DNA from 4 places in the Vibrio sp. AK197 genome. Region 4 is predicted to be linked to each of the others. Evidence: predicted binding sites of a transcription regulator. Region 4 holds the regulator's gene; each other region holds the start of a gene.
The links. The regulator CRP, encoded in region 4, controls carbon source genes, mostly activating them, when cyclic AMP is high. The targets are predictions, from matches to a motif close to TGTGANNNNNNTCACA.
Positions count from the first base shown of each region.

Region 1: M1D72_RS09650 (NupC/NupG family nucleoside CNT transporter) is a predicted target of CRP. The motif match lies at 1,555-1,570, and genes of this name have one in related genera.
Region 2: M1D72_RS00040 (glycogen/starch/alpha-glucan phosphorylase) is a predicted target of CRP. The motif match lies at 2,346-2,361, and genes of this name have one in related genera.
Region 3: M1D72_RS20590 (ExeM/NucH family extracellular endonuclease) is a predicted target of CRP. The motif match lies at 4,160-4,175, and genes of this name have one in related genera.

Region 1 is NZ_CP096430.1:535,520-541,207, reverse strand. Features, by position in the region: gene M1D72_RS09650 (NupC/NupG family nucleoside CNT transporter) at 130-1,413, opposite strand; gene M1D72_RS09645 (BMP family lipoprotein) at 2,181-3,176, shown strand; gene M1D72_RS09640 (ABC transporter ATP-binding protein) at 3,331-4,899, shown strand; gene M1D72_RS09635 (ABC transporter permease) at 4,896-5,688, shown strand, end outside.
Region 2 is NZ_CP096429.1:5,189-10,876, forward strand. Features, by position in the region: gene malT (HTH-type transcriptional regulator MalT) at 1-1,981, opposite strand, end outside; gene M1D72_RS00040 (glycogen/starch/alpha-glucan phosphorylase) at 2,496-4,949, shown strand; gene malQ (4-alpha-glucanotransferase) at 5,051-5,688, shown strand, end outside.
Region 3 is NZ_CP096430.1:2,900,332-2,906,019, reverse strand. Features, by position in the region: gene M1D72_RS20615 (SPOR domain-containing protein) at 1-445, shown strand, start outside; gene M1D72_RS20610 (Dam family site-specific DNA-(adenine-N6)-methyltransferase) at 516-1,370, shown strand; gene rpe (ribulose-phosphate 3-epimerase) at 1,464-2,135, shown strand; gene M1D72_RS20600 (phosphoglycolate phosphatase) at 2,163-2,855, shown strand; gene trpS (tryptophan--tRNA ligase) at 2,964-3,980, shown strand; gene M1D72_RS20590 (ExeM/NucH family extracellular endonuclease) at 4,317-5,688, shown strand, end outside.
Region 4 is NZ_CP096430.1:212,004-217,691, forward strand. Features, by position in the region: gene M1D72_RS08115 (TRAP transporter large permease) at 1-605, shown strand, start outside; gene M1D72_RS08120 (IclR family transcriptional regulator) at 751-1,518, shown strand; gene crp (cAMP-activated global transcriptional regulator CRP) at 1,585-2,217, opposite strand; gene M1D72_RS08130 (phosphoribulokinase) at 2,461-3,330, opposite strand; gene M1D72_RS08135 (YheU family protein) at 3,497-3,709, opposite strand; gene M1D72_RS08140 (hydrolase) at 3,752-4,726, opposite strand; gene M1D72_RS08145 (TIGR02444 family protein) at 4,737-5,216, opposite strand; gene M1D72_RS08150 (ABC transporter ATP-binding protein) at 5,213-5,688, opposite strand, start outside.

The sequences.
Region 1 (5,688 bases), 320 kb from region 4:
GTGAACATCTCACCACCATGCCCAGCCAGAAAACCACTTTTTCTCGGCTCTAAAACAAAAATGCCCCGCAGCAAATACATGCTACGGGGCAGATTGAGTAAACTGGCGTCTATATACAACGAGTCCTTATTACAGACCGGTAAGGCTTAGACAGAAGCCAGCAATTGTTGCCGCCATAAGGTTAGATAACGTACCTGCAAGTACCGCTTTAATCCCCATGCGTGCAATATCGTGACGGCGACTTGGCGCTAGGCTACCAAGACCACCAAGTAGAATCGCGATAGATGAAAGATTCGCGAAACCACATAAAGCAAACGAGATGATTGCCACTGTCTTCTCAGACATGACTTGACCTGTGCTTGCAATAATTTGTGCGTTATCACCAATGTATGGCGTAAAGTTTAGGTACGCGACAAATTCGTTCACAACGATCTTCTGACCGATGAAAGAACCTGCAGTCACGGCTTCCGCCCATGGCACACCAATCAAGAATGCAAGAGGAGAGAACGCGTAACCCAGAATCAGTTCAAGTGTTAGTTCTGGCATACCGAACCAACCGCCAACACCACCTAGGATACCGTTGACAAGAGCAATCAAACCAACAAACGCGATAAGCATTGCACCTACGTTAAGCGCAAGCTGTAAACCAGAAGCTGCGCCACCTGCTGCTGCATCGATGACATTAGTCGGTTTATCATCACCACCATCCAATGCTTCTTCGATGTCTTCATGAGGCTGTTCAGTTTCAGGGAAAAGAATTTTAGCAAATAGAAGACCACCTGGTGCTGCCATGAAAGAAGCCGCAACAAGATACTCAAGCGGCACACCCATTGATGCGTAACCAGCAAGTACACCACCAGCAACAGATGCTAGACCACCACACATTACCGCAAACAGCTCAGATTGAGTCATGCGAGGAACAAACGGACGAACCACAAGTGGTGCTTCAGTTTGGCCTACAAAAATGTTAGCTGCAGCAGACATTGATTCCGCACGTGAAGTCCCCAATGCTTTTTGCAGACCGCCACCAAGAATCTTGATAACCCACTGCATGATGCCGAGGTAGTAAAGTACAGAAATCAGTGATGAGAAGAAGATCAGTGTAGGAAGAACTTTGAACGCGAAGATAAAACCGCCGCCGCCGAAGACTTCAAACATCTTGTCAGAAACAAGACCACCGAATAGGAAAGAGGCACCATCGTTACCATAGTTGATAACGTTAGAGACACCACTAGAGAAGCCGTTTAATAAGTCACGACCCCAAGGAACGTAAAGCACGAATGCACCAAGAATAAATTGGATAGCAAATGCGCCACCTACAGTTCTGAAATTGATAGCTTTGCGGTTTGAGGATAGTGCATATGCGATAGCAAGTAGCACAACCATACCGACTAGGCTCATAAACAGGCTCATAGTTTATGATTTCCTTATAGTTGTTTGTTGGCGTGTAAAACACTGGTTTGTTGAAGCGGGGCGATTATACGTATTCAGTACACAAAAAGTAATGTCCACATCACGAAATAGTGCACGAGTTATCAATGATTCATTCTTAATTGAGAATTTAGTCACAAAGATGGATGGAACCATCTATCTTATTAACAAAATACCAACCACCAGGAAAACAAATAAAAACAAAACCAGGACCTCTAAGCAACCGTTTACGTATGGAAAGATAGCGCAGCGCAATCGGTTTTTAGCGACAAATTTGCGCGTTTTCACTGTTTATCAGCAAAAACCATGTCTTTAAACGTAGATCATTTACTGAGCAAGTGGTCACATTTCACTCAGCAAAGAATTACAAATTTCGTTCGGATTGACGCTCTCAACGGCTTAAGCCAAATAAAAAACAGATCGAGTTCACATTATCGGCGCGAGATAATCGCCATTAGACTAAAAACACAACGAAAAAAGTGTGTATCTTGCTCTATTTGCACCTTTTTTAACTGTTTAGATCACATTTATTTAATTAACAAATTTGACATGCGGCACAAATTAGAGCAAAAATTCAACAGAACTTTCATGCACGCCCTAACAAACGTCAGAAAATGTGATTTGATGTGAAGTGTACGAATTTTTTTTCTTTCGCAATCGATAAACTGATGCGTTATTTATTTCTGTATTGCCTACTCTTTTTGGGCGATACATGCTCTTGGACAACACATTATTAAAAGGATTTAAGTGTGAAAAAAACAATACTCAAGCTATCAGCACTCACCCTCGCCTTGGCTTCAACAGCCGTATTTGCTGAATCAAAACCAGCGGTTATCTACGACACTGCAGGCAAATTTGACAAGTCATTTAATGAAGCGGTTTATCAAAATGGTGTGAAGTCAATGCAAGCTGACGGCTACAAAGTCCGCGAATTTGAGCCCCAAAACGAAGCGCAACGCGAACAAGGATTGCGCCGTCTAGCCAGTCGTGGCTTTAGTCCAATCGTCGCGGTTGGTTTCAACATGGCATCTGCCGTTGAAAAAGTCGCCACTGAATACCCTGATATACACTTCACCATTCTCGACATGGTGGTTGATAAACCAAACGTTCAGTCGATTGTCTTCAAGGAACAAGAAGGCTCATTCCTTGTCGGTGCACTTGCGGCGAAAACCTCTAAAACAGGCACGATTGGGTTTATCGGTGGTATGGATATTCCACTTATTCGTAAGTTTGAGTGTGGTTATGAGCAAGGCGCGAACTATGCCAATGCTGATGTCACCGTGCTTGAGAACATGACTGGCTCAACGCCTGCTGCATTTGCTGACCCAGCCAAAGGCTCTGAGCTCGCGAAATCTCAATTCTCGAAAGGTGCTGATGTAATTTACGCGGCTGCAGGCGGTACCGGACTTGGTGTCTATCAAGCGGCGAAAGATGCGGGTAAATACGCAATCGGCGTTGACTCAAACCAAAACCACCTACAACCAGGCACCATGCTAACTTCAATGGTTAAATTAGTGGGTAAAGCCGCAAAAGAATCTTGGATGGCCGATATCAACGGCGACTGGAAACCAGGAATCAAGGCGCTGGGTCTGAAAGAGAATGCTATCGACTGGGCCTTAGATGACAACAACAAAGCACTGATTTCTGAAGAGATGAAAGCCTACATGGACTCTCTTAAAGCAGACATCATCGCCGGTAAGATCAAAGTACACGACTATATGTCAGACAACTCTTGTAACTACTAAACCCGATATATCGTGCACAATCACGTCATACTTAGGTATGGCGTGATTTGACTGATCTCGCGGTGGGGTATTGATGATCTTGCTAATTGCCTAACCACATTTAGTCAACGATCAACCCTAGCCCTCTGTCTAAGTCATTCTAGGAAGTATTCTCGTGACCGAACGTCAAGACTACGCCATAGAACTGAGCAAAATCGATAAACGCTTTGGAGCGGTTCACGCGAACAACACCATCGATCTGCAAGTTCCCAAAGGCACTATTCACGGAATTATTGGCGAAAACGGCGCTGGTAAATCCACTTTAATGAGCATTATCTATGGCTTTTACCAACCGGATTCCGGTTCTATGCTCGTTGATGGTAAAAGCTACAGCCCAAACAACTCTCAAGATGCCATTCGCGCGGGAATCGGCATGGTTCATCAACACTTTATGTTGGTCGATACCTTCACTGTATTAGAAAACATCATTCTCGGCGCCGAAAACGGCTGGCAGCTTGATGTCAGTCTTGCTGAAGCTCGCCGCCGTCTGGTCCAAATTGAGCAAGATTACGGTTTAGAAGTCCCTCTCGATGCATTAGTTGGTGATCTTCCCGTCGGTCTTCAGCAGCGAGTAGAGATCCTCAAAGCCCTCTACCGCAATGCGAATATTCTTATTCTTGACGAGCCGACAGGCGTTCTGACCCCACAAGAAGCCGATCACTTATTCGCAATCTTGGACAAACTGCGTGCCCAAGGCACCACGGTCATGATCATCACCCACAAGCTGCGTGAAGTCTTGGCGATCACAGACAACATCTCGGTTATGCGCCAAGGGCAAATGGTAGAACACTTAGCCACAAGTAGCGCAACTAAAGAGCAGTTGGCAGAATCCATGGTTGGCCGTAAGGTACGGCTAAAAATCGATAAGCAAGAGGCGAAACCAGATAATGAGCGGATTCGTGTAGAAAACCTCAGTTACGTTGATGCCAGTGGCGTACAGCGCGTCAAAGAGATCAGTTTCAATGTCCGTGCTGGTGAGTTGGTCGCCATTGCAGGGGTATCTGGCAATGGGCAATCTGAAATTTTAAGCTTACTTTCCGGTATATTGCCGCCAAGTTCAGGTTCAATCACTCTTAATGGCAGCACCATTACAGCGCAAAATGCGGTCAATCCGCGGGATGTGCGGGCAATGGGAGTTGGGCATATCCCCGAAGATCGTCATAAGCAAGGATTGATCAACAAGTTCGCAGCGAAAGAAGCCTATATCCTTGGTTACCACCATTTAGAAAAATACAACAAAGGCATTCTTCAAGATCAACAAGCGATCGACACCTTGTGCCAAACCAGCATGGACAAATGGGATGTTCGCCCTAACGACATCGACCTAAAAACTGCCAATTTCTCCGGTGGTAACCAGCAAAAGTTAGTAATCGCCCGTGAAATGGAAGAAGACCCGGATGTTCTGCTCATCGGTCAACCAACGCGCGGCGTTGATATTGGGGCAATTGAATACATCCACCAGCAAATTATTGCCAGCCGAGATGCAGGAAAAGCGGTGCTCTTAGTCTCGGTGGAGCTCGATGAGATCCTCACGCTGGCGGATCGAATTATCGTGGTCTTTGACGGCGCGATTGTCGGTGAATTGGATGCTTCCCAAGCGGATGAACGTACGCTTGGTTTGATGATGGCCAACATCGTTCCCGATCATATTAAGCCGCATATTACCCAAGGAGAAAACGCATGAGTCAGGCAAAAGTACCAGCATGGGTAACCATTGGCCTGCTGCCAGCCGTGAATGTTTTTGTGGCATTTTTAGTCTCCGCATTGCTGTTTTTATACATTGAAATCAATCCTTTAGATGCGATTGAAGTGATGTGGACCGGCGCATTTGGCTATGCAGAAGGCTTTGGTTATACCCTTTATTACACAACGGGGTTCGTCTTTACCGGCCTTGCGGTGGCTGTCGCCTACCATGCTGGTTTATTTAATATCGGGGTAGAAGGACAGTCTTATATTGGCGGATTAGGTGTCGGCCTTATCTGTTTGACACTAGGCGAATACGCACCTTGGTATGTGGTCTTCCCTGTTGCGGTGATTGTTGGCGGCCTATTTGGTGCGGCTTGGGCGTTTATTCCCGCCTATCTACAAGCCAAACGCGGATCGCACATCGTCATCACCACTATTATGTTTAACTTCATCGCGGCTTCGTTGATGGCCTATCTCCTCGTTGACATCCTCAAACCGGAAACCACCATGGCAACTGAAAGCCGTGTCTTTGCGGCTGGCAGTTGGCTACCTAAAATGCATGAAATTCTGGCTGTTTTTGGCGTGAATGTCGCTCCGAGCCCTCTTAACCTGAGTTTTATTTTTGCGCTCTTGTGCTGCGTGTTTGTCTGGCTATTTATCTGGAAATCTCGCTGGGGTTATGAAATTCGCGCGATTGGAGCTAATGCATCAGCCGCTTCATATGCTGGAATCAACTATGTAAAAATCATTATCCTGACCATGTTGCTTTCTGGCATGTTAGCCGGGT
Region 2 (5,688 bases), on a different replicon from region 4:
GAATTAACGACAGGGATGCATTTGCGGTCCAGTCGACGTGGTAGGTCGATTGTTTTAGTAAGTGAATAATTTGGTCAACAAACTTAGCGGCTTTATCCAGCTCGCCACGGCCAACGGCAATACGCGCAAGCATCGAATAACTGTGTAGATGCTTGTTATTTGAGTGGTTTCCAAGCACGTCCAAGCCTTTGTAGGCGCACTCCTCGGCTTCATCGAAGCGATTCCAGCACCAATATATTTGTGCGCGGATTCGTAACAGGAACTCATGCAAAGGAACTTGATGCAGCTGGTGTTCCTCAATGAGGCGAAAAGCGCTATCTTGCACTTCGTAGGCGGCTTGTACATAACCTTGAGCAATCAATATCTCGCTCTGTTGTAACATTGCCCATAACGCTTGGTGATAGGCTTGATACTGACGCGCTAGCTTTTCGGTTTGCTGCATCATGGGCAGAGCTCGGCTTAAATGCCCGAGAACGTGATTGACTTCACCCACCACTGAGGTTGCAACAATTCGACTGCGATAGACGGTGTTATCCAGCTGACTAAGCGCCAACTCCGCCAGCTCTAGGGCCTTTTCTGGCTCATTTTGGTTAATCGCGACTTGGGCACGAAGCGCGTTGAATTCGCCTTGCTCTTGCGTGCTGAGCTCAATATTGAATTGCGCCATCTGCTGATCGGTTTGCTTCAACATGTCACCGACATCATTATAACGATGCTGGCTTTGTGCGAGCCAAGCTTGCAACATGCAAAGTTTCGGCGCGCTATACAGTTGTTCTGGCGACAGTAAATCAATAGCGCGTTCAAGGCTTTGTAATTCGCCGCCATTAAACATACTCCAGCCATATTGATTGAGGATGTCTGCGGTCAGTTGGCTGTTATTGGCTTTTTGCGCATGACGTAATGCTTGGTGAGGCGATTTTTGTGCGAGCCACGCCTTGGCCGCGGCTTGGTGTAATTCGCTCTCTTTTTGCGGCATACGCGCTTGGCGTTCGTGGGTTAAAAACTCGGCAAATAGGTTATGAAAGCGGAACCAGTTTTGCTCACCTTCAAGTGGATGAATGAACAAACCATAGCGGTTGAGTGATTCCAACATAATTAATGCGTCATCACGCTGAGTTAACGCTGTGACTAAGGCATCATTAAAGTGATCTAAAACGGAGCACTGCATTAGGAATTGGCGTGTTTCGTTGTCAAGGAGATCAAACACTTCTTCGACCAAGTAATCCCATAGATGCGCATGATTAAACTGCGACACCGATTCAGCCGATTGGGCGAGTGTACGGCGCTGATGTTGCGCTTGCAGAGCAATTAGTTGTAACGCTGAAGGCCAGCCTTCCACATAAGTTCGCAAACTGTCTGCGGTTGCGTCATCAATGCCATCGCTCACTCGTTGATTGAAAAAGCGCGTGGTTTCTTCCACATCAAATGCCAGCAAATCATTCCCAATTTCAATCATTAAGTCGCGTACGCGCAAGTTAGCTGTGCCAAGCGGTGGTGCCGTGCGACTGGTGACAACCAGAGTCAGGTTGTCAGGCATATGCTTTAAGAAAAATCTCAGCGCTTCGTGAATCTCGTCATCGGAGATCAGATGATAGTCATCAAGAACAAGGTAGGCCTCTTGATGGAAGTCCGCCATTTCCGCAAAGACTTCACCAAACAAGCTGTGAATTGAAGAAAACTGTCGCTTCTCGGCCAGTTTTAAAGAGTTCGGCATTGAAAAGTGGGAGGCTTTATTCAGCGCTTGCAGCAAATAATTAATAAAGCGAAATGGGTCATTGTCGCTTTCATCAATGTTGTACCAGCCGACATTTGGTTTATCCGCCAACCACTGAGCCGCCATGGTGGTCTTTCCATAACCGGCAGGAGAGCGGAATAAAACCAGTTTATAGCAAGGCGCTTGCTGCAGCAGATCAAGAACTCTGGGGCGAACGATCGCATTGTGCAGCCGTCCTGGACGCGTTAATTTTGAGGGAATCCACATCTTTTAAGCCAGATCCTATATCAAAAGTGAACCAATTGAATTTTGCAAGGGATGGTACTTGAAGTAGGACCATACAGTTATTGATCAACTGCGCGAATTTCGTTGGATTCACATTTATAAACCCACTACGCCCCTGAATTGTGATCATTATCACTATATATCTGTCGCACAGCCGAGATTTGATCGTTCATTTGCACCGTGATTGATGTAATTGATGAAAAGTTACTAGGCTAAATGTGATGTCTAAAACAGTTTGATTATTTGTCTGGTGAGAAAGATCGATGCCATATCGGGAAGCTGACTAGCTTTATTTTGTTAGTGGTGTGATCTTTCTCACCGGACTATTGAGTCTAACGCTGTGGTTTGAGAGTTCGATCACTGAGCTCTGTGTAATCTGCACTCTACGCCCTGACTCCTCCTCCTACGCATTGATGTGGTTAGGAGGATGTTTCACTTGTCTAGTGAATGCACGATATGCCTCAGATGACTTAAACCAAACAGTGAGAATTCTGTTATGAAACCTACTCAGCAAAAAGATTTCGATAAAGGTGCTTTTCAAGCCAATGTGAAGAAGCATCTATCGGCAACGTACGCGACGACGGTTGAGCACGCAACGCCACGTGCATGGTATTTAGCAATGGGCCGAGCGTTAGCTGAATTGACGACTCTTGATCTTCTTGAGACAGAACAAGACGACAAAATTACCCACGCGAAAAGCGTAAATTACCTTTCTCTTGAATTTCTTATTGGTCGTTTGACGGGCAATAATTTAATCAGCATGGGCCTTTATGAGCAGATCACCGAAGCAATGGGTGAGCTGGGCCAAAACCTAACCGACTTACTGGAAGAAGAGCGTGACCCTTCTCTGGGTAACGGTGGTTTAGGCCGACTGGCGGCGTGTTTTATGGATTCGCTAGCCGCGCAAGAGTTCCCAACCGTTGGGTACGGGTTGCATTATGAATATGGTCTGTTTAAACAGTCATTTGATCACGGTCGTCAACAGGAAGCGCCTGATGCTTGGTGTGGTGTTGAAGGTTACCCATGGGAAGTCGCTCGCCCTGAACTTGCTCAAGAAATCGGTTTTTACGGACACGTTGAAGTATACGAAGAGCAAGGCAAAGAGAAGCGCCGCTGGGTGCCTGGCATGCAAGTTAAAGCGATGCCTTGGGATATGCCTATCGTCGGTTACCAAAGTGATACGGTTTACCCTCTACGTTTGTGGGAATGCCAAGCGATTGCACCTTTCTCTCTGGAAAGTTTTAACAATGGTAACTATTTTGAGGCGCAGCACTCATTGATCGATGCGGGTAACATTACCAAAGTTCTGTACCCGAACGATAACCACGAAAAAGGCAAAACTCTGCGTTTGATGCAGCAGTATTTCCATAGTGCGGCTTCTGTACGTGACATTCTTCGTCGTCATGAACTAGCTGGTCACACTTTGGCGTCATTGCCGAAATTTGAAACCATTCAATTAAATGATACGCATCCAACCATCGCGATTCCGGAGTTAATGCGCATTCTGATTGATGAGAAAGGATTAACGTGGGATGAGGCGTGGGCGATCAGTTCACAAACCTTTGCCTACACCAACCACACTCTATTGCCAGAAGCGCTTGAAACCTGGAGTGAGTCGTTGATTCAGCGTTTGCTTCCTCGTCATATGGAAATCATTTACGAAATCAACCACCGCTTCTTGCAAGAGGTTCGAGCGAAGTGGCCTGGTGATGTAGCAAAACAGCAGAAATTATCGATCATCGAAGAAGGCTTCCATCGAATGGTGCGTATGGCGAACCTTTGTGTGGTCGGCTCTTACGCAGTTAACGGTGTGGCAGCACTTCACTCTGAGTTGGTTAAACGTGACTTATTCCCTGAGTTCAATGAGCTGTACCCTAAGCGTCTACAAAATGTGACCAATGGTATTACCCCTCGCCGCTGGTTAAAATTCTGTAACCCTGGTTTGTCTGCGCTGATTTCTGAAAAAATTGGTGACGAATGGCCTGCGCATCTCGATCAACTTGAAGCGATTGCTCAGTATGCCGATGACGCTAAATTCCAGAAAGAATTTATGGCGGTGAAAAAGCAAAACAAAGCGCGTCTGGCTACATGGGTCAAGGACAACATGGGGATCGAGCTTGATACCAACGCGATTTTTGATGTGCAAATCAAGCGTCTTCATGAATACAAACGCCAGCACTTGAACATGCTGCATATCCTGTCTCTCTATCATCGTTTAATTAACGATCCTGAGTTTGATATGGCGCCGCGAGTGGTTTTCTTCGCTGCCAAAGCCGCCCCTGGTTATCACTTAGCGAAAGAGATCATTTACGCCATCAACAAGATCGCAGAGAAGGTCAACAATGATCCGCGCATTGGCAATAAGCTGAAAGTGGTCTTTGTTCCTGATTACCGAGTCAGCATGGCTGAGATCATCATTCCTGCTGCGGATGTTTCTGAGCAAATTTCGACAGCGGGTAAAGAAGCTTCAGGTACCGGTAATATGAAAATGGCACTCAATGGTGCATTGACTATCGGTACCATGGATGGCGCTAATGTTGAAATCCGTGAAGAAGTGGGAGATGACAATATCTACATCTTTGGCTTGGAAGTGGATGAAGTTGAGGCGTTAAAAGCCAGCGGTTACAACCCGTACGATTATTACAATGCCGACCCGCTACTTAAATCATCAATGGAACTTCTTTTGGGCGATGAGTTTACGCCGGGTGAACCGGGTGCGCTAAGAGCGACATACGACAGTTTACTCGATGGCGGTGACCCTTACCTCGTATTGGCGGATTTTGCGTCTTATGTTCAAGCGCACGAAGCGATGGATACTCAGTATCGAGACCAAGCCGGCTGGGCTAAGAAAGCGATTCTCAATACCGCATTAGTGGGCAAGTTTAGTTCAGACCGCAGTATTCGAGATTACGTGAATAATATCTGGAAATTGGATGCGATAAGTCGCTAAACAGTCCGAAAGAGCCAAGGCCACCGCGCCTTGGCTTGATTCATTTCAATTATATAACCCTACTAATTTTTGAAGGTGTGAGCATGCCTTCGGAGAGAGCGATGAAACAACAAAATGCATTAAAACAAGTCGCTGAAATGGCACAAATTGCTGACCGATACGTCAGCGCTTGGGGCGACGAGGCGAAGGTCGAAGATGACACCATTCGTCGCCTTTTGGCGTCGCTTGGTTACGATACCAGCAGCGATGACGCTTTATTAAAGTCCGCAGCAAAGAAACACAAGAAAGATGTTCTTGGTCCGGTTTTGGTTTTACACGAGGGTGGGCCTGTTGAAGTCGAGCTAAACCTCGGCAGTAGCGCGCGTGAGAGTGAATTTAGCTGGCGTTTAGACACTGAACAAGGCGATGTGTTGGAAGGTTACCTTCAGTCACAAATTGTGCGCGATGAACGCAGCAATGGCGGCCCTTTGGTGTTTGCACTGCCTAGCGATCTTCCGCTCGGTTATCACAAGCTATCCGTCATTCGTAAACGTCGTAAATCGCCATACGAAATGACATTAATTATCACACCAAAGCAGTGCTATAAGCAGCCTGCAATGGAAGAGAACAAAAAAATGTGGGGGCCAAGCGTTCAGCTTTATACCCTGCGTACCCAGCATAACTGGGGAATTGGTGACTTTAGCGATCTCAAACAGTTGGTCGCAGATATCGCTTCTCGCGGCGGTGATTTTGTCGGGCT
Region 3 (5,688 bases), 440 kb from region 4:
GCAGGATGACGATGGCCAAAACCAGGTCTCCAGCTCAGAATCTGAACAGGCAGCACAATCTCAAACGTTGAGTGACCCAGCGCCTCAAACTGCAGAGGCATCCAGTACTGCAGACGCTGAGTCCGCTCAGCCAGTCATTACTTTCTCGTATACACGTGAAGCGCTAAAGGCGTTCTCGCCACGCAGTTATACTCTGCAATTGGCCGCACTCAGTTCAGTGTCGGAGGTTCAAGAGTTTTTGGATCGCCATAACCTCGACGGTGATGTGTATATCTACCCAACAGTGCGCAATGAAAGAGATTGGTTTATCGTCTCTTACGGCAACTATCCAACCATTCAGTTGGCACGTGATGCGGTCTCGACCTTACCAAGTAATGTTCAACAGTTGGAGCCTTGGGCAAAATCGCTCAGCCAGGTCCATCGTGAGATTGACCGAGTGAAATAACGCTGAGCTTAGCGATAAAATATGTTACATTTCGCAGCCTTAATTTGTGGTTGAAAGATAAGAACAGTTGATGAAGAAGCAGCGGGCGTTCCTAAAGTGGGCGGGTGGAAAATACGGCTTAGTTGAAGATATTCAGCGTCACTTACCAGCAGCAAAGAAGCTGGTGGAACCCTTTGTTGGGGCTGGCTCTATCTTTCTTAATACCGATTATGAGCACTACTTGCTGGCCGACATCAATCCGGATCTGATCAATCTCTACAACTTATTGAAAGAGCATCCAGAGCAGTACATCACGGAAGCCAAGCGTTGGTTTGTTGCGGAAAATAACCGCAAAGAGGTTTACCTTGATGTGCGACTGCAGTTCAATCGTACGGAAGATACCTTCTATCGTTCCTTGGCTTTTCTTTATATGAACCGATTTGGTTTTAACGGTCTATGCCGTTACAACAAAAAAGGCGGTTTTAATGTACCGTTTGGTTCCTACAAAAAACCGTACTTCCCAGAGCAAGAACTGGAGTTTTTTGCTGAAAAAGCTAAGAAAGCAACGTTTGTCTGCGAAAGTTATCCCGAGACATTCAAACGAGCTCGTAAGGGCTGTGTGGTGTATTGTGACCCGCCATACGCGCCGCTTTCAACGACCGCTAATTTTACTTCGTACGCAGGTAACGGTTTCTCGCTGGATGATCAAGCGGCCTTGGCTGATGTGGCCGAGCGTTTAGCGAAAGAACGTGGCATACCCGTCCTTATTTCGAATCACGATACCACCTTAACCCGCCGTCTCTACCATGGTGCGGAGCTTAATGTTGTGAAAGTCAAACGCACCATCAGTCGTAATGGCGCTGGGCGTAACAAGGTTGATGAACTATTGGCACTGTTCAACCCGCATACGATTGAAGCGATGCTAACCAACTCAAAGCAACGCTAGGATCTCAGCGCTGGCTTAGGTAGAATCGATGTAAATTAACGCACGAAAAGTGTGATAAGCATTGATGCGATTTGTTAGCCATTGAGGTCAGGTATGAAAGATTTTCTTATTGCTCCATCCATTTTATCCGCCGACTTTGCGCGCTTAGGTGAAGAGGTTGAAAATGTCCTCGCGGCTGGCGCCGATGTGGTGCATTTTGACGTAATGGATAACCATTATGTGCCTAACCTAACGTTTGGTGCCCCAATCTGTAAGGCGCTACGCAACTACGGTATTACTGCGCCGATTGACGTGCATTTGATGGTAAAGCCGGTTGACCGCATTATTCCCGATTTTGCCAAAGCGGGTGCTTCAATGATCACGTTTCATGTCGAAGCCTCTGAACATGTCGATCGCACTCTACAACTGATTAAAGAGCATGGCTGTAAAGCGGGCGTGGTCTTAAATCCGGCCACACCATTAAGCTGCCTTGATTATATTCTTGATAAAGTCGATATGATTTTGTTGATGTCCGTGAATCCTGGTTTTGGTGGCCAATCCTTTATTCCCCATACGTTGGATAAACTGCGCGCCGTTCGTAAACTCATTGATGCTTCAGGACGTGATATTCGTTTGGAAATCGACGGTGGTGTTAAAGTTGACAACATTCGGGAAATCGCCGAAGCGGGCGCGGATATGTTTGTCGCTGGTTCGGCCATCTTTGGTCAACCGGACTACAAAGCCGTGATTGATGAGATGCGCGCGCAGCTCTCAGATGTTCAGTAACGATACTCCCTTAATTAGGAAACCATTTTGAGCCCAAATTTAGACCAGATAAAGCTAATTGCTTTCGATCTTGATGGTACTTTACTCGACAGCGTGCCAGACCTTGCGGTCGCTGCTGACAAAGCCGCTCAACAGTTGGGGTACCCAGCGGTGAGTGAAGACCAAGTACGTGACTACGTTGGCAACGGAGCCGATATCCTTATTGGCCGTGCGTTAAGTCAGAGCCTGACGGTTGATCCAAGCTTGAGCGATGAACTCAGAGCGCAGGCGCGTCAGCTGTTTGACCAATATTACGCTGAAACCGAACACAAGCTTAGCCACCTATACGCCAATGTGGCTTCAACACTGAATACTCTGCATCAAGCGGGGTATACTCTCGCGGTGGTCACGAATAAGCCGTCACAGTTTGTGCCTGATATTTTGGCTCAGCATGGTATAGCGCATTTGTTTAGCGATGTATTAGGCGGTGACGCATTTGCTGAGAAAAAGCCAAATCCTGTGGCGCTGAATTGGTTATTAGAAAAGCATCAATTAACGGCGCAGCAAATGTTGATGGTTGGGGACTCTAAGAACGATATTCTTGCGGCGAAAAACGCAGGCTGTGCCTCATTCGGCTTAACCTACGGCTACAACCATGGTGAACCGATCGCCCAATCTGAGCCGAGCTTTGTGGCTGACAACATCGCGCAATTGCTCGAGCTTGTGCCTGTATCAGCATAAATGACTGAAAAGGGCTAGTAAAATACTCATCAATGAGTACACTGCTAAAGCCGCACAAAGCATGTGCGGTTTTCATTTAACTATTAAGAAGTCAAAGGAATCATTCTCATGAGCAAACCCATCGTATTGAGTGGTGTTCAACCCTCTGGTGAACTAAGTATTGGTAACTACTTGGGTGCTCTACGTCAATGGCAACAAATGCAAGATGACTACGACTGCCACTACTGCGTTGTTGACCTGCACGCAATTACGGTTCGCCAAGATCCGCAAGCGCTGCATGAAGCAACATTAGATGCGCTGGCGATCTGTCTTGCGGTTGGTGTTGATCCTAAAAAGAGCACGCTATTTGTTCAGTCACACGTCCCAGAGCATGCTCAACTAGGTTGGCTTCTTAACTGTTATACCCAAATGGGTGAACTCAATCGCATGACCCAGTTTAAAGATAAATCTGCCCGTTATGCGAATGATGTGAATGTCGGTTTATTTGATTACCCTGTATTGATGGCGGCCGATATTTTACTGTATCAAGCCAACCAAGTACCGGTGGGAAGTGATCAGAAGCAACATCTTGAATTGGCTCGCGATATTGCAACACGCTTTAATAATATTTATAGCCCAGAGCAGCCTATTTTTACCGTGCCTGAGCCTTACATTCCTCAAGTGAATGCGCGTGTCATGAGCTTACAAGATGCGACCAAGAAAATGTCGAAATCGGATGATAACCGTAAGAACGTGATTACGTTGCTTGAAGATCCGAAATCGATCCTCAAGAAAATCAATAAAGCACAAACCGATACTGAAACTCCGCCACGTATTGCTCACGATATTGAAAACAAAGCGGGCATTTCGAACTTGATGGGTTTGTACGCTGCAGCGACCAATATGAGCTTTGCTGAGATTGAAGCTAAGTATCAAGGCGTTGAAATGTACGGTCCGTTTAAGAAAGATGTGGGTGAGGCTTTGGTCGCCATGCTTGAGCCGGTACAAGCGGAATATCGACGTATTCGTGATGACCGCGCCTACCTCGATTCAGTAATGAAAGCCGGCGCAGAAAAGGCGTCTGCAGAAGCAAGTAAGACCCTCGAGCAAGTATTTAAAGCGATTGGTTTTGTTTCTCGTGCCTAATTGCTAATTTCATCAATAAACTTCTAAAAACCTTCGTATATAGCGAAGGTTTTTTTATACCTAAAATTTGATATCTAGTAAAAAAGTTTATTTAAATCAATACGTAATATTAATGTCTTTTTCCTATCTTACTTTGTTTGTTGAAATCATGCGCAATCTATAAATATCTGTCCTTTGTATGAGATTTATCTCTCGATAGGTTGAGTGAATGGTTTGAATTTGCATAAAAAACTTGAACACTGTACGCGCAACACTAGGTTGCAAATAACAACATTGAGACATGGAAGGCCTTTTCAGTAATCACAACAACAAAGCTGAAAAGGTGATGAGGGACTTATGGAAAGTAAACGAACTAAGAGCGTGTTGGCTGCGGCCATCGGCTCACTGATGGCAATGTCGGCCCACGCCGAGATTGTTATCTCACAATATGTGGAAGGCTCAAGTTACAATAAAGCAGTCGAGATTGCCAATACTGGCAGCGAAACCGTAACGCTAAATGGTTATTCCATTGCTCGTCAGTCAAATGGTGGCACTTGGCAAGCTGCCACTTCGTTAGAGAGTGTTACGATCTCCGCTGGCGATGTGTATGTCATTGCCCACTCAGGTGCCAATAGTGATATTTTGGCCGTCACCGATTTACAAGACAACTCAGTAGCCAATTTCAACGGCAATGATGCCATTGGTTTGTACCTTAATGATGAGCTGGTTGATGTGGTGGGTGTGGTCGATAGCGACGAGAGCTGGGGGGAGAATCAAACCTTAGTCCGCTATCGTGATGCGTTGACACCTACCCCAGTGTTTGATGCCTCACAGTGGGCGAGCCTAGCACAAAATAATATTGATGGTTTGGGCTCACTCGATGACGTGGAAGCACCGGAAGCCTTTACCTGTACTCTCGATGGCAGTGCGCCAAGCTTTACCGCGATTCAAGACATTCAAGGTGAAGGCGCTACGTCGCCTTTGATTCCTGATGGTGTTTACATTACGGATGAAGAATATTTTGTCGAAGGCGTGGTGAGTGCGGTAACGACCGGACTGACTCGTGGTTTCTACCTGCAGGCTTTGTCGGATGACGGCAACCCTTTGACTTCTGAAGGCTTGTTTGTATACACCGGGCAAACCACCTCCGATCTCGAGCCTGGTGATGTGGTGTGCGCGAAAGGTCAGGTGCAAGAATACTACAACCTGACTCAACTGTCGGTTGGCAACAATCAGTGGGTTGTTGAGTCTCAGCAATCTGCACCACAAGCTCAACCCATCGAGGTAATAGAGAGCGATCAAAGCTTTGCCGATACGCTCGAACGCTACGAGGGCATGTTGGTTTCATTACCACAAAGCTTGGACATGCGTGTCACTCGAACCTTCAGCTACGACTATGACGCCAGCCGCAATAATATGGTGGTCGCGCAAGGTCAGCTGAACTATCAACCAAACCAGCACTTTGCAGCCGGTTCTGCTGAGTCGTTGCAGGCGAGTGCAGATAATGCCGATCGTCGCCTGTTTGTTGAGTCCGACCAAAGAACGTCTAACGCCACCATTCCTTACTACCCAGATTTCGGGTTAACCGATGCCGATCAAGATGGTTCGACAGAAGATCATATCCGTGTTGATGATACCTTGGTGGGTGCTGAAGGTGTGATTTCATATAGCTATGATGAGTATCGTTTGATTGTGACCAATCAATTGGATAGCAGTTATTTTGTGCATA
Region 4 (5,688 bases):
TTGGTGGGATATTGGGGGGAATATTTACTGCAACCGAAGCTTCAGCGATTGCCGTGGTGTACGCCTTATTCTTGAGCCTATGTTATCGTTCCCTAGATTTTCGCACTTTGCCAAATATCTTTTTACAAACTGCGAAAATGTCGGCGATTGTGATTTTCATGCTGGCAACCTCTTCGATTATGTCGTGGGTAATGGCGTTCACGCAAATTCCAGGCATGATTGCGGATTTCTTATTGTCGCTGACCGACAACCCAATCATCATCTTACTGATCATCAATATTGTGCTGTTGTTTATCGGTACCTTTATGGACCCAACCCCAGCCGTATTGATCTTTACACCCATCTTCCTACCCATTTGTATGGGGTTAGGCATGGATCCCGTGCAGTTTGGTATTTTGTTGGTATTCAACTTATCGCTTGGTACGATCACACCGCCCGTTGGGCCGATACTGTTTACCGGCTGTAAGGTGAGTGGTATCAGTATTGATGCAGTGATTAAAACCTTACTACCGTTTTTCATCGTTATCTTTGGCGTGTTAATGCTGGTTACCTATATTCCAGCAATTTCGATGACGCTGCCTGAGTTGATGGGACTGATTAAGTAATCAATGAAACGTGAATAACACTTTGTTTATAGCCCCAATTTCGATTGGGGTTATTTGTTTTTTTGCTTGTTATTCAAGCCTGCAGGAATGATTGCAGGCAAAGAGTAGTGTAATCTAAGCCAACATTTGTCAAACGAACCTATCTATGGAACCGAGTAAAAAGACTGAGTATCGCGCGCCTGCCTTAGAGAAAGGGCTCGATATTCTTGAATTGCTGGCAGCCCATGGCGAGCCTTTAACCAAAAAGCAGATTGCTGACAGTCTAAATCGCAGCGTGAACGAGATCTTTCGAATGCTGTCGGTATTAGTAGAAAGGCAATACATTGAGTTTGATGCTTGGAGCTCAGGCTACTCGTTAACCTTAAAAATGTTTGCGTTGTCGAATCAACATCCACCAACATCACAACTACTAAAGCGCGCCGCGCCGCTGATGGAAGAGTTGTGCAGCAAAGTGAATCAATCTTGCCATTTGAGCAGTTATAAAAACGGTGAAATGGTGGTGATTGCTCGCGAAGAAAGCCCTTATAAAATGGGCTTTGGTTTGCGTTTAGGCTCAAAAATCGACATTTGCTCCTCGGGCTCCGGTATTGTTTACTTAAGCTTTAGTTCTGAGCAGCAACGTCAGCAAGTGTTAAGCCGTGTTGATGCGACTGAAGAAGAAATCGCGCATGCGCTTAGTCATGTTGAAGGAACTCAACAGCAAGGTTATTACGTGGGGGATAGCCCTCAGATTTCCGGGGTAACCAACATCAGTGTCCCAATCATTGGTGTGCAAGGGGACGTGTTAGCGGTGATTACGATTCCGTATATGACCTTGAATTCACGGACGGTTCACCATCATATTGAAGATATTGAAAATACCAAGCAAGAGTTGCTCAGTGTGGCTCAGCAGTTGAATCAAGATCTCTGCTAGCAGGCTTACCAATGCTTAGAAACAAAAAAGCCACCTGAGCGGTGGCTTTTTCTGACAGCAAATTGCTTAGCGAGTACCGTAAACCACGATGGTTTTACCGTGCGCTGAAATCAAGTTTTGCTCTTCAAGCATTTTCAAGATACGACCAACGGTCTCACGTGAACAGCCAACAATTTGGCCGATCTCTTGGCGAGTGATCTTAATTTGCATACCGTCAGGGTGAGTCATTGCATCTGGCTGTTTTGCTAGGTTAAGTAGCGTTTGCGCGATGCGACCAGTCACGTCAAGGAATGCTAGGTCACCAACTTTTTGGCTTGTCACTTGTAAGCGGCTTGCCATTTGCGCTGATAGGCGCATTAGGATGTCCGGATTCACTTGAATCAACTGACGGAATTTTTTGAATGAAATTTCTGCCACTTCACATGGTGATTTTGCACGAACCCAAGCGGTACGCTCTTGGCCTTCTTCAAACAAGCCAAGCTCACCGATGAAGTCACCTTGGTTTAGGTAAGAGAGAATCATCTCTTTACCTTCTTCATCTTTGATTAATACCGCAACAGAACCTTTAACGATGTAGTACAAGGTCTCTGCTTTTTCGCCCGCATGAATCAGCGTGCTCTTTGAAGGGTATTTATGAATATGACAGTGTGAAAGAAACCACTCTAATGTTGGGTCGGTTTGAGGTTTACCTAGAACCATAATATCTCACTTCCTCTGCAGGGTACGCTTGCTTCTTTTCCATATTGTAGCGAAGCTTTTAATACGAGCTTCCTAGAATAAGAGCACTTTAACAATGCTGCAAGCTATCTTGTGTTTCGGTAAGAAATAGTATCCTTTTTAGAAAACGATTTCTTGATTTTAATCGGGTCATACACCGATAAATCTACGCAAAAATGTGCACATGATCACGGTATGAAAAGTAATCACCAAATGTAGGAAAAATTACCCTATCTTTCCTGTCTCTATGAGCTGCTGTAGGAGCGGTCGAACGATCAACTCCATGGCAAAACTCATCTTACCGCCAGGCACCACGATGGTGTTATGACGCGACATAAACGACCCATCAATCATCGCAAGTAAGTACGGATAGTCAACATTTTTAATCCCTCTGAGGCGAATGACGACGAAACTTTCGTCCAAACTTGGAATCCCTTTGGCATTAAGTGGGTTGGATGTGTCGACCGTGGGGACGCGTTGGAAGTTGATATGGGTTCGTGAAAACTGCGGAGTAATGTAGTTAAGGTAGTCATCCATCGAGCGTACGATGGAATCCATCACGGCTTCACGCGAGTGACCTCGATCGCGTGTATCGCGGACAAATTTCTGAATCCACTCTAAGTTGACGATCGGCACCATGCCAATCAAAAAATCGACGTGCTGCGAGACATTCACGTCACCATCTACCACACCACCGTGCAAGCCTTCGTAGAATAAGACATCGGTATCACTAGGGAGTTCTTGCCAGGGAGTAAAGGTGCCCGGCATTTGGTTGTATGGGACGGCTTCATCAAAAGTATGTAAATAGCGGCGGATTTGTCCAACACCTTCATGGCCGTATTTACGAAAGAACTCCGCTAAGGCTTCGAAATCATTCGCCGCAGGACCAAAGTAGCTGATATGACGCCCCTGTTCACGCGCTTTACGAATTTCAACGTCCATTTCGGGACGCGTAAAACGGTGGAAGCTATCACCTTCAACCCAAGCGGGTTTAATGTTCATCATATTGAACATTTTGCGAAACGCTTCTGAAGTTGTGGTTGTACCGGCACCGGAAGAGCCCGTTACCGCAATGATCGGATGTTTTGCTGACATGACAAACCTTGTCTAATTGAATACCGTCCTGAAAGCCACCAAGTGTTGGCGACGATAAGCCGCTGGGTGATTTTTAACCCAGCCACTATAGCACGAAGTTATCGCATGTCATCGAATGGTATTCTGTAAATAAAATGAGACGCGTAAAAACGGTCAAAATGAAGCGCTAGAATTTATTTTTAACTTGAATATCAACTGATTCGTGCAGCTCTGAATAAACCACTACCGCTTGATTGGTTCTAAGTTGATGTTTGACCTGCTCTATTTTATGGTCAAGAGAGACTTCGGAACTGCCGTAATCAGTCCCTTCCCGCAGAACAAACTCACGAATTAAGTTATCCAATGTTTCTGGCGCGATGTCTTGCCATGGAACAATCATAAATACCTCGTTCTTTTATGATAAGTAACCCGTCGAGTTCTATTATGCCGTCTTTAAACTGCGATAGTAAGCGGGGAGTGTATCCTCAAGCCAAAATCGCGGTTTGAAAGCGCTACCTGAAACAAAGCCGACATGACCGCCATGGTCAAACAAGCGATAGTCGATATTCTCGGGTAGGACAAACTTAGGAATCACGGCATCGGTCATAAAAGGATCGTCTTTAGCGTGAATGATTTGAGTGGGCAGGGTGATGTCTTTGAGGCGATGGATGCCTGAGCACTTCTGATAGTAATCTTGAGCGTCATTAAAGCCATGCAGCGGGGCGGTAATCAAATCATCAAACTCAAACATGCGAGTAACGCGCTTGATGCTTTGATAGGTCACACCCAATTCACCTTTGAGCAGCTGATGTTTGCGTAAGGCGTTGCTTTTCATTGAACGCAATAAATAAGTGCGATAAACCTTAGAAAAGCCCACTTCCATCTGTTGAGAACAGGCGGAGAGATCCAACGGTGCAGAGATGAGCGTTGCCGCATCTAAAAGTGGTGTGGTGGCGTAGTTAGCTAGATAGTTGGCGAGCATGTTGCCACCAAGCGAAATGCCTGCGGCGACTTTACGCTGCTGAGGAAAGAGCTGGTGGAGGTACTCTAAAAATAATCGCGCATCTTCCACTTCCCCGGAATGGTAGGCGCGGGCAAGACGATTGGGCTTACCGCTGCAGCCTCGAAAATGCATCATTACTGCTAGCCAACCTTCCTCGGCGAAGGCGTGCATTAACCCATTGGCATACGGACTGTAAAAACAGCCTTCTAACCCGTGAAACAAAACAAAAATCGGCTTGTTTTGAGCACCATCACTTTGCCAGTCCTCACTCCAAGCAAGATCGAGAAAATCGCCATCGGGCGTATCAATGGTTTGCCAATGCGGTTCAAACAGAGCACGCTTTCGAATAAAACGCGGCGCTAAGGTTTGTAAATGTGGGTTGGTTAATCCAGTTGCTGCGATAAAGTGCGTCATAAGTATCCGTTTACAAATGAGGGTTTTCAGCCGGAGGAGTGCAAAACGCTGTATAAAGGTGCTCCCCTCCTAATTGGCGACAGTAGCGCAGTGTCAGAGAGTCTCCGTGATTGGTGGTCAGCCCAAGTTGATTGATGCAATTGACTAGGTCTGACTGTTGCTGACGCTCCAGTTGCAATTCAAATTGTAGTGATTCGCGATACAGTGTATCTGGCAGGTGCGATTTGAGCTTTTTACGCAGTTCACGGTAACTATGCAGTAAGGTCTCAGACCGACCAAGACAGGCTTCGAGCTGAAGCCACTGCTGATCATGGATAGTGATGTGCTGAACGTCGAGCCATTTCAGCAACATCAATAAATTCACGTTACCATTGAACTGGTTTTGTAGCTTTAAGCATGCTTCTTTGACTTCTCTAACACTGTAATATTGTAAGCTAAATTGCCATAAACGCTCTAAGGTTAAAGAAACTCGAACCTGCTCATCACTCATTCGTCATTGAACTCCTCTTCCATGGTTTCCAGCATTTCTTGCTCGGTCATCCACTCCATTTCAACACTTTCTAGTTCCGCTTTCGCCTGAGCTTGCAGCGAAAGTATCTCATTCAGTTTAGCCTTATTTTCGAGTTCATACAGACTGTTGTCTGCAAGCTGAGACTCTGCTTCGGCTAATTGCTGGTTGAGTTTGTCCATCTGCGCTTCCAGTTTTGTTAACTGTTTACGAATTGGTGCGGTTAATTTACGGAACTCCGCCTCGCGACGTTTTTGCTCTTTACGATTGGCTGCGCTGTTGGCGGTATTCTTTTCGGGTTGCTGTGCTTGTGCTTCTTTTCGCAGCACTTTTTGTTGCTCTGTCAGCCACTTGTAGTAATCGTTGAGATCGCCATTAAAAGGGGCGGCTTGGCGATCATGGACGAGGTATAAATCGTCGGCAGTCGCGCGCAGTAAGTAGCGATCGTGACTGA